3 regions of the Anaerosinus massiliensis genome follow, and region 3 is predicted to be linked to each of the others. Evidence: a T-box and tRNA genes for the amino acid it is inferred to sense, from the RefSeq annotation. Region 3 holds a T-box; the other regions hold tRNA genes.
What was found. The T-box of region 3 lies ahead of ileS (isoleucine--tRNA ligase). A T-box ahead of a tRNA ligase gene usually reads a tRNA of that ligase, here a tRNA-Ile.
Positions count from the first base shown of each region.

Region 1: it has a tRNA-Ile gene. The T-box ahead of ileS (isoleucine--tRNA ligase) is inferred to sense a tRNA for this amino acid. The anticodon was not compared.
Region 2: it has a tRNA-Ile gene. The T-box ahead of ileS (isoleucine--tRNA ligase) is inferred to sense a tRNA for this amino acid. The anticodon was not compared.

Region 1 is NZ_LT575483.1:477,457-480,738, reverse strand. Features, by position in the region: gene dnaG (DNA primase) at 1-295, shown strand, start outside; gene rpoD (RNA polymerase sigma factor RpoD) at 357-1,478, shown strand; tRNA gene BN6559_RS02600 (tRNA-Asn) at 1,562-1,637, shown strand; tRNA gene BN6559_RS02595 (tRNA-Ile) at 1,651-1,725, shown strand; tRNA gene BN6559_RS02590 (tRNA-Val) at 1,752-1,827, shown strand; gene BN6559_RS02585 (tRNA (adenine(22)-N(1))-methyltransferase) at 1,952-2,641, shown strand; gene BN6559_RS02580 (Nif3-like dinuclear metal center hexameric protein) at 2,632-3,282, shown strand, end outside.
Region 2 is NZ_LT575483.1:1,101,969-1,105,250, forward strand. Features, by position in the region: gene BN6559_RS05625 (efflux RND transporter permease subunit) at 1-1,300, shown strand, start outside; tRNA gene BN6559_RS05635 (tRNA-Arg) at 1,531-1,607, opposite strand; tRNA gene BN6559_RS05640 (tRNA-Ile) at 1,619-1,693, opposite strand; tRNA gene BN6559_RS05645 (tRNA-Gly) at 1,698-1,772, opposite strand; gene BN6559_RS05650 (amino acid permease) at 2,038-3,282, opposite strand, start outside.
Region 3 is NZ_LT575483.1:74,124-77,405, forward strand. Features, by position in the region: gene proC (pyrroline-5-carboxylate reductase) at 1-398, shown strand, start outside; gene BN6559_RS00390 (YlmH family RNA-binding protein) at 399-1,184, shown strand; gene BN6559_RS00395 (DivIVA domain-containing protein) at 1,214-1,669, shown strand; T-box leader at 1,715-1,934, shown strand; gene ileS (isoleucine--tRNA ligase) at 1,963-3,282, shown strand, end outside.

The sequences.
Region 1 (3,282 bases), 400 kb from region 3:
AGAAAATTATCGTATGGGAGAACCTATTAATGAAGTAACTGCTTCTTTAAAGTTGGAAGAAGAAAGTAATATAGAATTATCGCATTGTTTATTGATTGAAATAGAAGAAGAAGATAGTTTGCAATTGATTGATGATTGCATAAGATCAGTTCATTTGGCGTATTTAAAAAATTTATATGAGCAACATCGCCTTAAGGCCGATGAATTAGAACGTATGGGGGATGAGGGCTTTTTGCAGGAATTAGCAGAAAGTCAACGAATAAAGTATGAAATTAACAAGATGCATTATGAATAAAATTGATTTAGTGAAAAGCATGGAGAGTAAAATTGTAACTGCTGCGAAAGGAGGGAAGTAAATGGCTGAAAAAAAGAACCTATCTAATCATGGTAGCGAGATTGTTGAAAAGCTATTGAATAAAGGAAAGAAACGCGGTGGCGTTCTTACGTATGGCGAAATTATGGATGCACTTCAAAGTGAGGATTTATCGCCGGATGAAATTGATGATATGTATGAAGTTTTTACGAGTAAGGGAATTGAAATTGTTGATGAGATCACTGAAAATGACAATTTAGATGATTCGGATATAACAGATCTTGACAGTAATTCTCAAGATGAAGTTGATATAGATTTAAGTATTCCTGAGGGAATTAGTATTGACGACCCGGTTAGAATGTATTTAAAAGAAATCGGTCGTGTTCCTCTTTTGACAGCAGAAGAAGAAATATGTCTGGCAAAACGAATGGAGGAAGGCGATGAAGAGGCGAAACGGCGTTTAGCGGAAGCCAATTTGCGTCTTGTTGTTAGTATCGCAAAACGTTATGTTGGTCGCGGGATGTTATTTTTGGATTTGATTCAAGAGGGAAATTTAGGTTTAATCAAAGCTGTTGAAAAATTTGATTATAATAAAGGGTATAAATTTAGTACCTATGCTACTTGGTGGATTCGTCAAGCAATTACGAGAGCAATCGCGGATCAAGCCAGAACGATTCGTATTCCAGTGCATATGGTAGAAACGATTAATAAATTAATTCGTGTTTCTCGTCAATTGTTACAAGAACTAGGTAGAGAACCATTGCCGGAAGAAATAGCAAAAGAAATGGATATCAATGTAGAACGTGTTCGTGAAATCATGAAGATTGCGCAGGAGCCAGTTTCTCTAGAGACTCCAATTGGTGAAGAAGAAGACTCTCATCTAGGCGATTTTATTGAAGATCAGGATGCACCTGCTCCAGCAGAAGCTGCTTCTTTTATGTTATTGAAAGAACAATTGGAAGAAGTTCTTGAAACGCTTACACCGCGTGAGGAAAAAGTCTTAAGGCTCAGATTTGGTTTGGATGATGGACGGGCTCGGACGCTTGAAGAAGTAGGACAAAATTTTGGGGTTACGCGTGAACGTATTCGTCAAATTGAAGCTAAGGCTTTAAGAAAATTAAGACATCCAAGTCGAAGTAAAAAGTTAAAAGACTTCTTAGAATAAATTCTAAGAAGTCTTTTAAAAAAATTGAAAATTTTCTTGACGCAATAGGAAGAATAATATATAATAATTTTTGTTGATAACGTTCCTTGATAGCTCAGTTGGTAGAGCAATCGGCTGTTAACCGATCGGTCGTAGGTTCGAGTCCTACTCAAGGAGCCAATTAAAAAAATGAGGGCCTATAGCTCAGCGGTAGAGCAACCGGCTCATAACCGGTCGGTCCCTGGTTCGATCCCAGGTGGGCCCACCATGTATATATCGTTTAATCTAATAAATGGGCGATTAGCTCAGCTGGGAGAGCGCCTGCCTTACAAGCAGGATGTCAGCAGTTCGATCCTGTTATCGCCCACCATAAGTCATTATAATGCAAAGCGTATGCTTTGCATTTTTTAGTATTTTGCTTTAGTAAATGAAGTAAAAGTAAGATAGAGATCAGAGAAATAATACGAATAGATTTTGTATAAAGAGGGGATTATGTGAGATTAGGAGCAAGATTAAAAACAGTGGCAAGCTTTGTGAAAAAAGGTGATCGCATCGCTGATATTGGTACAGATCACGCATATTTGCCAATTTACTTAGCGAAACAAAAACTGATTTCACGTGCGTTAGCTTGCGATGTGCATCAGGGCCCATATCAGGCGGCAAGACAAGCAATTTTACATGCCAATTTAGCTGATATGATTGAGGTACGGTTTGGTGATGGAATCACAATACTTAAACCTGGAGAAGTCGATCTAGCCGTAATTGCTGGTATGGGAGGAACGACGATGATCGATATATTAAGCAAACGTCCGGAAACAACAGCCAGTTTAAGGGGGCTCATTTTACAACCGATGAATGCAGTCGGGCTCCTGCGTGAATGGCTATTTACGCATGGGTGGAATATTATAGATGAAGAGCTTGTTATAGAGGATACTATACTTTATGAAATAATTTATGCAGAGCAAGGTGATGCTGTTTTGCCAGAACCTGTATTGCTTGATATTGGAACATGTTTATGGCAAAAGCGACACCCATTATTAAGACAACATATCGGAAATCTTATTGTGCAAACGAATCGTATATTACATGGAATGGAGAATAGCCATTCGGTCAACTTGATACCAAAATATCAAATATTCAAAGAAAAAATCAAAAATTTGGAGGGAAAATTAGCATGTCTGTAAAATGTCAGGTTGTTATAGATGCGGTTGAAACTCTGGCTCCACGATATTTAGCGGAAAGTTGGGATAACGTCGGTTTACTCGTTGGGAGCCCGGCGCAAAATATAAAAAAGATCATGGTTTGTCTTGATGTTAATGAAGCAGTGGTTGAGCATGCTACGCAGCAGCAAGTTGATTTGATCATTTCTCATCATCCTCTTATTTTTAAGCCTTTGAAAAATTTGCGAACGGATTTGCCGCAAGGTAAATTGCTCGCCGATTTATTGAGGGCAAATATTGCTGTATATGCTGCACATACGAACTTAGATACGGCAGATGGCGGTGTAAACGATGTATTAGCACACAAACTCAATTTGCAAAAAATAGAACCTCTTACCGTTACTTATCAAGAGGAACTGGTAAAACTTGCTGTTTTTGCACCAGTTGAATATGCTGAAATAATACAAGCTTCACTTGGTAAAGCGGGGGCGGGACATATCGGGAACTATAGTCATTGTGCGTTTCAAGTAACGGGAAAAGGCAGTTTTCTACCTTTACATGGAACGAATCCGTTTATTGGAAAAGAAGGAGCACTAGAACATGTTGATGAGGTTCGTATTGAAACAATCATGCCGAAAAAAATAATCAAGAAAGTAATAAAATCT
Region 2 (3,282 bases), 1.0 Mb from region 3:
AGGAGCGCCCCGCTTTGTGCTTAGCTTTGAACCAACCTTTAATAAATCAAATTTCGCCGAATTCATTGTAGTCACCAAGGATGTACAAGCCCGTAATGCACTGGCCGAAAAAGCAGAGCAATTATTAAACACCGAATTTACTGGTGTTCGGAGACATATCAAATTATTATTCACCGGAACGGGACCCGATTACCCTGTGATGTTGCGGGTAAAAGGCCCTGACCATGAAAAAGTTCGTGAAATCGCTGAACAAATTCGTACTGTTATGACCGCTCATTCGGCTACACAAAACGTAAACCTTAACTGGAATGAGAAAAGTAAAGTGATGCACTTGGAGGTTGATCAGGCAAAGGCAAAAGCGCTCGGGCTCAGTTCCCATGAATTGGCCACATCGCTCCAGACCCAGTTGTCCGGAGCACCGATTACCGAATTTCGTGAACATGATAGAACCGTCCGCATGGTTCTCCGGTTTGCAGAAACAGACCGTAATAACCCAGAGCGGATAAAAGATCTCAACATCCATATCGGCAACGGCAAATATGTCCCGCTTGACCAAATCGCCACCATTCGTTATGACGCCGAAGAAGGCTTAATTTACCGGCGCGACTTGTTACCCATGATTCTAGTACAGGCAGAATTGAAGCCCATGTCTAAGCTAACCGGCTCGGACGTGACCAAGCAAGTTTACGGCAGCCTCCAAGAACTCAGAAGCAGTCTGCCAGCCGGCTATTCTATTGAATTTGACGGTGCAACGGAACGCAGCATTAAAAGCAGTAAGTTCCTAGCAGAACCCATCCCGGCCATGATGCTGATCATTATGATCCTGCTCATGACGCAGTTGCAAAGTACACCGAAAATGCTGTTAACCCTCTTAACAGCACCACTTGGAATTATCGGTGTATCCATCAGCCTCCTGCTCACCGGGAGTCCAATGGGATTTGTCGTCCAATTAGGAATTCTGGCCTTGTTCGGTATTATTATGCGCAATACCGTTATATTGATGGACCAGATTGAACAACATCTGGTGGCCGGCGACTCGGTATGGGACGCTATTGTGTCAGCAACGATCAGCCGTTTCCGCCCTATTATGTTAACAGCTGCCGCGGCTATACTAGGCATGATTCCGCTGGTACCCAGTACTTTGTGGGGCTCCATGGCAATTGCCATCGCCGGCGGGTTACTGGGAGCAACGATTTTAACCTTACTGGTGCTGCCAGTTATGTACGCTGCCTGGTACAAAGCACAACCATCTGATGATATAAAAAACAATTCTTTAAATGCTTCTAAAAAATCAACTTAAAACAGCAGAATCATAAATTAAATACCTCGAATTTTTTCGCTATTTTCATATAGCCTAAAGATTCGAGGTATTTGTCTGTTAATATCTGTTTTTTAATAGCACTATGTTTATGCCCAAATTTATATTTTAGATTTACTTGTTTACAATAACTGGACTACATTGTTGCCAATTTATGATAAAGACAACAAAAAAGGATCTACGAAATATATCGTAAACCCTTGAAATATCTATGGTGACCCTGGCAGGAGTCGAACCTGCGACCTTTTGATTCGTAGTCAAACACTCTATCCAGCTGAGCTACAGAGTCATGTAATAAAATGGTGGGCCCACCTGGGATCGAACCAGGGACCGACCGGTTATGAGCCGGTTGCTCTACCGCTGAGCTATAGGCCCATTTTGGAGCGGAAAACGAGATTCGAACTCGCGACCCCCGCCTTGGCAAGGCGATGCTCTACCACTGAGCTATTTCCGCATTTAGTTTCTGCTATCTCTAGCGACATTTATATATTTTACATGTTTTTTCGTCTTTTGTCAATTATTTATCCGTAAGCAAGCTTTCATCTACCTATAAAAAAGATAGATTTCATTTTCAATGATGAAATCTATCTCAAAATAACAAAATCTCGTTCCACTTATAAACTAATATGAATATAGATTGCAGGTTGGTGAGAAGTTCACAGATGCGTGCTTCTCACCAACCTGCCAACGGATCCTGTCTACAGTTTGTTTACAATGTGCTATCTATGCTCAATTGCAGTTTCCCGGCAGCGACGTTTTTTAATTTGATACCAAAACATAGGAATCACAAGCATTGGAACCCCAGCATATAAGGTTGATCTTAAATCATCTGTAAAAGCAATAACAAGCAGACAAATCACCTGAACCCAAATTCCGAATAAAGTTACATATGGGAAAAATGGTGTTTTATATTTTAAAGTATGTTCTAACTTCTGTGCAATTAATTGCTTACGAAAATTGTATTGACTCCAACAGATAGAAATCCATGCCATCGCGCCTGTAAAACCGGAAACTGCGAGTAAATAGGTATATGCCGTAGCACTTGCATCCAAAGTATAGAGTGCAATAATGATCCAACATCCCAATACAGACACGATAATTGAATTTTGCGGCATACCATTTTTATTTAGAGCCCCCAGCCATTTGGGTGCCATGTCCATTTTTGCTAATGCATGAAGTGCACGGCCACTGCCATATAAGCCAGAGTTAGAACAAGAGATCGCCGCTGTCAGTACAACAAAAGCAAATAAATCTCCCGCCCAGCCAAAGCCATAGTCATTCAGCGCTACGGCAAACACGCTTTCTTCTAAAGATGCTCTGTCCCAAGGCAGAATAGATACCAATAAAAAAATCGGTATAATATATAATGCGATAATGCGCCAAGTAACATTTCGTACTGCAATCGGTATACTTTTTTCTGGTTCTTTACATTCGCCTGCAGCAAGCCCAATAATTTCTGACCCTTGGAAATTGACTAATATAATAACCATGGTTAAAACAATTGCCCAATATCCATTGGGGGCGAAACCACCGCTGCCTAATAACACGCTAGTACCGATCGCACCTTGTTCGCCAATCAATCCCAAGCAAATCAAGCTACTGACACATACAAACATAATCAACGCTACAATTTTGATAATCGCTAACCAAAATTCACTTTCGCCAAACTTTTCTACGTGAAAAAGATTGATCATCGTCACGATTAAACCAAATAGAACCGCCCACCAAACTTGACTAACCTCTGGAATAAATTTATTCATAATAATTCCTGCAGCAATCATCTCTGATGGCACATATGCAATCCAATTCAACCAATATGCCCATCCCACACCACACGCCCAAGTCGATGATATGTGATCTCTCGCATAGGTAACAAACGAACCTGATATCGGCTTTGCGACTGCTAATTCTGCTAAGCAGAGCATGACACATAGCACGATAAGTCCTCCTAGTAAATACGCTAA
Region 3 (3,282 bases):
AAGCAAAAAGCAGCGACGGTGAATTAATTCAAAACCTGTTTAACGCCGTTGGGAAAACTGTTGTTGTAAATGAGTCTCTAATGGATGCTGTAACTGGATTGTCTGGAAGTGGTCCAGGGTATGGATTTGTGATTATTGACGCACTGGCAGATGCTGGTGTAAAAGCAGGATTGCCACGTAAAACAGCAATCATGTTAGCTGCACAATCTTTATTAGGAGCAGCCAAGATGGTTTTAGTTACAGAAGAACATCCAGCGCAATTGCGTGATATGGTAACCTCCCCTGCTGGAACAACAATTGAAGGTATTTCTGTCTTGGAAAAAAGAGCAGTTAGAGCGGCTTTGATTGATGCAGTTGAAGCTGCAACGAATAGATCAAAAGCAATGGGGTCGAAATAAATGGCTGATTTTGAAAAAATAATTCGATATTATCGTAATACAGAAGGTACCGAGATTGTCACAAGACTCATTGATATCGCAAAAATTGTTATTCACAATAAGAAATTTAAGGTGAGTGAATTTTTAGATCCGTATGGATATACCATTGCTGAAACGGTAGCCGCAAGCTGTGAGAATATAAATATTGTTTCTGATGGTGGTTATCATGGTGCAGAAAGACAGCGTGTTGTTTTCGTTAACGATGCTTTTTTAGGTAAAATTAATTTTAATATTACGGCGTTAAAAGTTTTATGGGATGAAAGATATTACAATATTTCTCATAGGGATGTTTTAGGATCTTTGATGGCATTAGGCATTGACCGCCGTGTGATTGGCGATATTTTATTAAAGGGCGAGCAGGCAAAAATTCTTGTTGACACACAAATTGCTCAATATATCCATGATAATTTTACACAAATCGGCTCCGCAAATGTAAAAATAGAAATTTGCGATTTATCTGAAATTGAACCTCGAGAAGAAAAGTGTAAAGAAATTAAATCGACAGTTGCATCTTTAAGATTGGACTCAATCGCGTCTGCGGGATTCGGTTCTTCTCGCAGTAAAATTTCTGATGATATTGCTGCTGATAAAGTTAAAGTCAATTGGCAATCCGTAAAGAGTTCTTCGCAAACGATAAAAGAAGGAGATATCATATCTATGCGGGGACGTGGTAGAGTTGAAGTTTACCAAATTGGTAATACAACTAAAAAAGGACGAATTAGCATCCTTTTAAAACGTTATATATAAATATAAAACGACATCAGGAGGAGTTTTTTATGCTTACACCATTAGATATTCATAATAAAGAATTTAAAAGAAGTTTCCGTGGATATAATGAAGATGAAATCGATGAATTTCTGGATAAAGTTGTTAAAGATTATGAACAATTATATAGGGAAAATCTTGATTTAAAAGAAAGTATTGATAGATTAAAAAGTAAAGTAGAACATTTTCAACATTTAGAAAATACATTACATAATACTTTGGTAGTAGCGCAAGAAACTGCTGAAGAAGTAAAATTAAATGCTAAAAAAGAAGCAGACTTAATTCTTAAAGAAGCTAAAGTAAATGGTCAAAAGTTAATTGATGAAGCCACCGGAAAAGTTCGTCAGCGAATAACTGAATATGAAGAGCTTGAAAAACAGTCCCAAGTGTATCGTACTAAAATGAGAACTTTATTACTCACACAACTAGAATTATTGAAAACTTCTGATGAAGAAGCTGAGAAATAAAAAGAACAATTTGACTATATTTATTTTTTTTTGTATAATGCTTTTATTACAGTGATGACGGAGATAGTAGCCAATAAATTTGTTTTACAGAAAGCTGAGCAATGTTGAAAGCTTGGCAAACAATTATTGATGAAAATCACTCCTGAGCTACAAGTCTGAAATAGAGTAAGATTTGTCGTCTAACGAGCGTTATATCGTCTTAAGAGACTTACTTTAAGTAGTCATTAGGGTGGTACCACGGGAAAAATAACCTCTCGTCCCTTTTTGGGATGAGAGGTTTTACTATTTTGGAGGTGTTTTTGTTGGATTATAGTAAAACTCTTAATTTGCCTGCTACTGATTTTCCGATGAGAGGAAATTTACCTGCACGCGAGCCACAAATATTAGAAGAATGGGCGCAAAATGATCTTTACAATAAACGTAGAGAAAGTGCTAAAGGAAAACCAAAGTTCATACTGCATGATGGTCCGCCATATGCAAATGGAAATATTCATATGGGGCATGCATTAAATAAGGTTTTAAAAGATATTATTATAAAATATAAATCTTTGTGCGGTTTTGATACGCCTTATGTACCGGGATGGGATACACATGGTTTGCCAATTGAACACGCAGCTATTAAAATGCTGGGGCTAAATAGGCATGAACTGGATCCGTTAGAATTAAGAAAAAAATGCAAAGAATACGCTTTACAACATGTAGATATTCAAAGAAATGATTTTAAGCGTCTAGGCGTTAGTGCCGATTGGGAACATCCATATATAACATTAGTTCCGGAATATGAAGCAAAACAAATCGAAGTCTTTGGCGAAATGGCACAAAAAGGGCATATTTATAAAGGCTTAAAAACAGTATATTGGTGTACATCTTGCGAAACTGCTTTAGCTGAAGCGGAAATTGAATATGCAGAAAAAAAATCGCACGCAATTTTTGTTAAGTTTCCATTGATAGATGCAAAAAATAATTTACCAGATGGCGCTGATCCTAAAAAAGTATATGCTGTTATATGGACTACTACACCATGGACATTACCTGCAAACGTAGCAATTGCAGTTGGCTCAGAAATTGAATATTCATGGGTTGAAGCAAATGATGAAATATATCTAATGGCAACAGAGTTAATTGATCGTGTAATGCAGCAGTCTAAGATTGAAGAATATAAAATTCTTGGCGTAGTAAAGGGCTCTTCCGCAGAAGGAATGGTATTTTCACATCCGTTTTTTGATAGAACCTCGCCAGTGGTTTTAGCAGACTATGTTACATTAGATCAAGGAAGTGGTTGTGTTCATACTGCACCTGGACATGGACAAGATGATTTTGAAACTGGTTTACGATATAAATTACCAATTATTAGTCCTGTTGATGCGAGTGGTAAGTTTACTAAAGAAGCAGGTAAATATGAGGGAATGTTTGTGCACGATGCGAATGTTCCTATTATTAAAGATTTAGCTGCAAGTAACAAATTATTTGGAAATGGTTCCATTCGCCATCAATATGCCCATTGCTGGCGTTGCAAGAATCCAGTTATCTACAGAGCAACAGAACAATGGTTTGCGTCTGTTGATGGTTTTAGAGATGAAGCATTGAAAGCAATTAAAAGCGTAAAATGGATT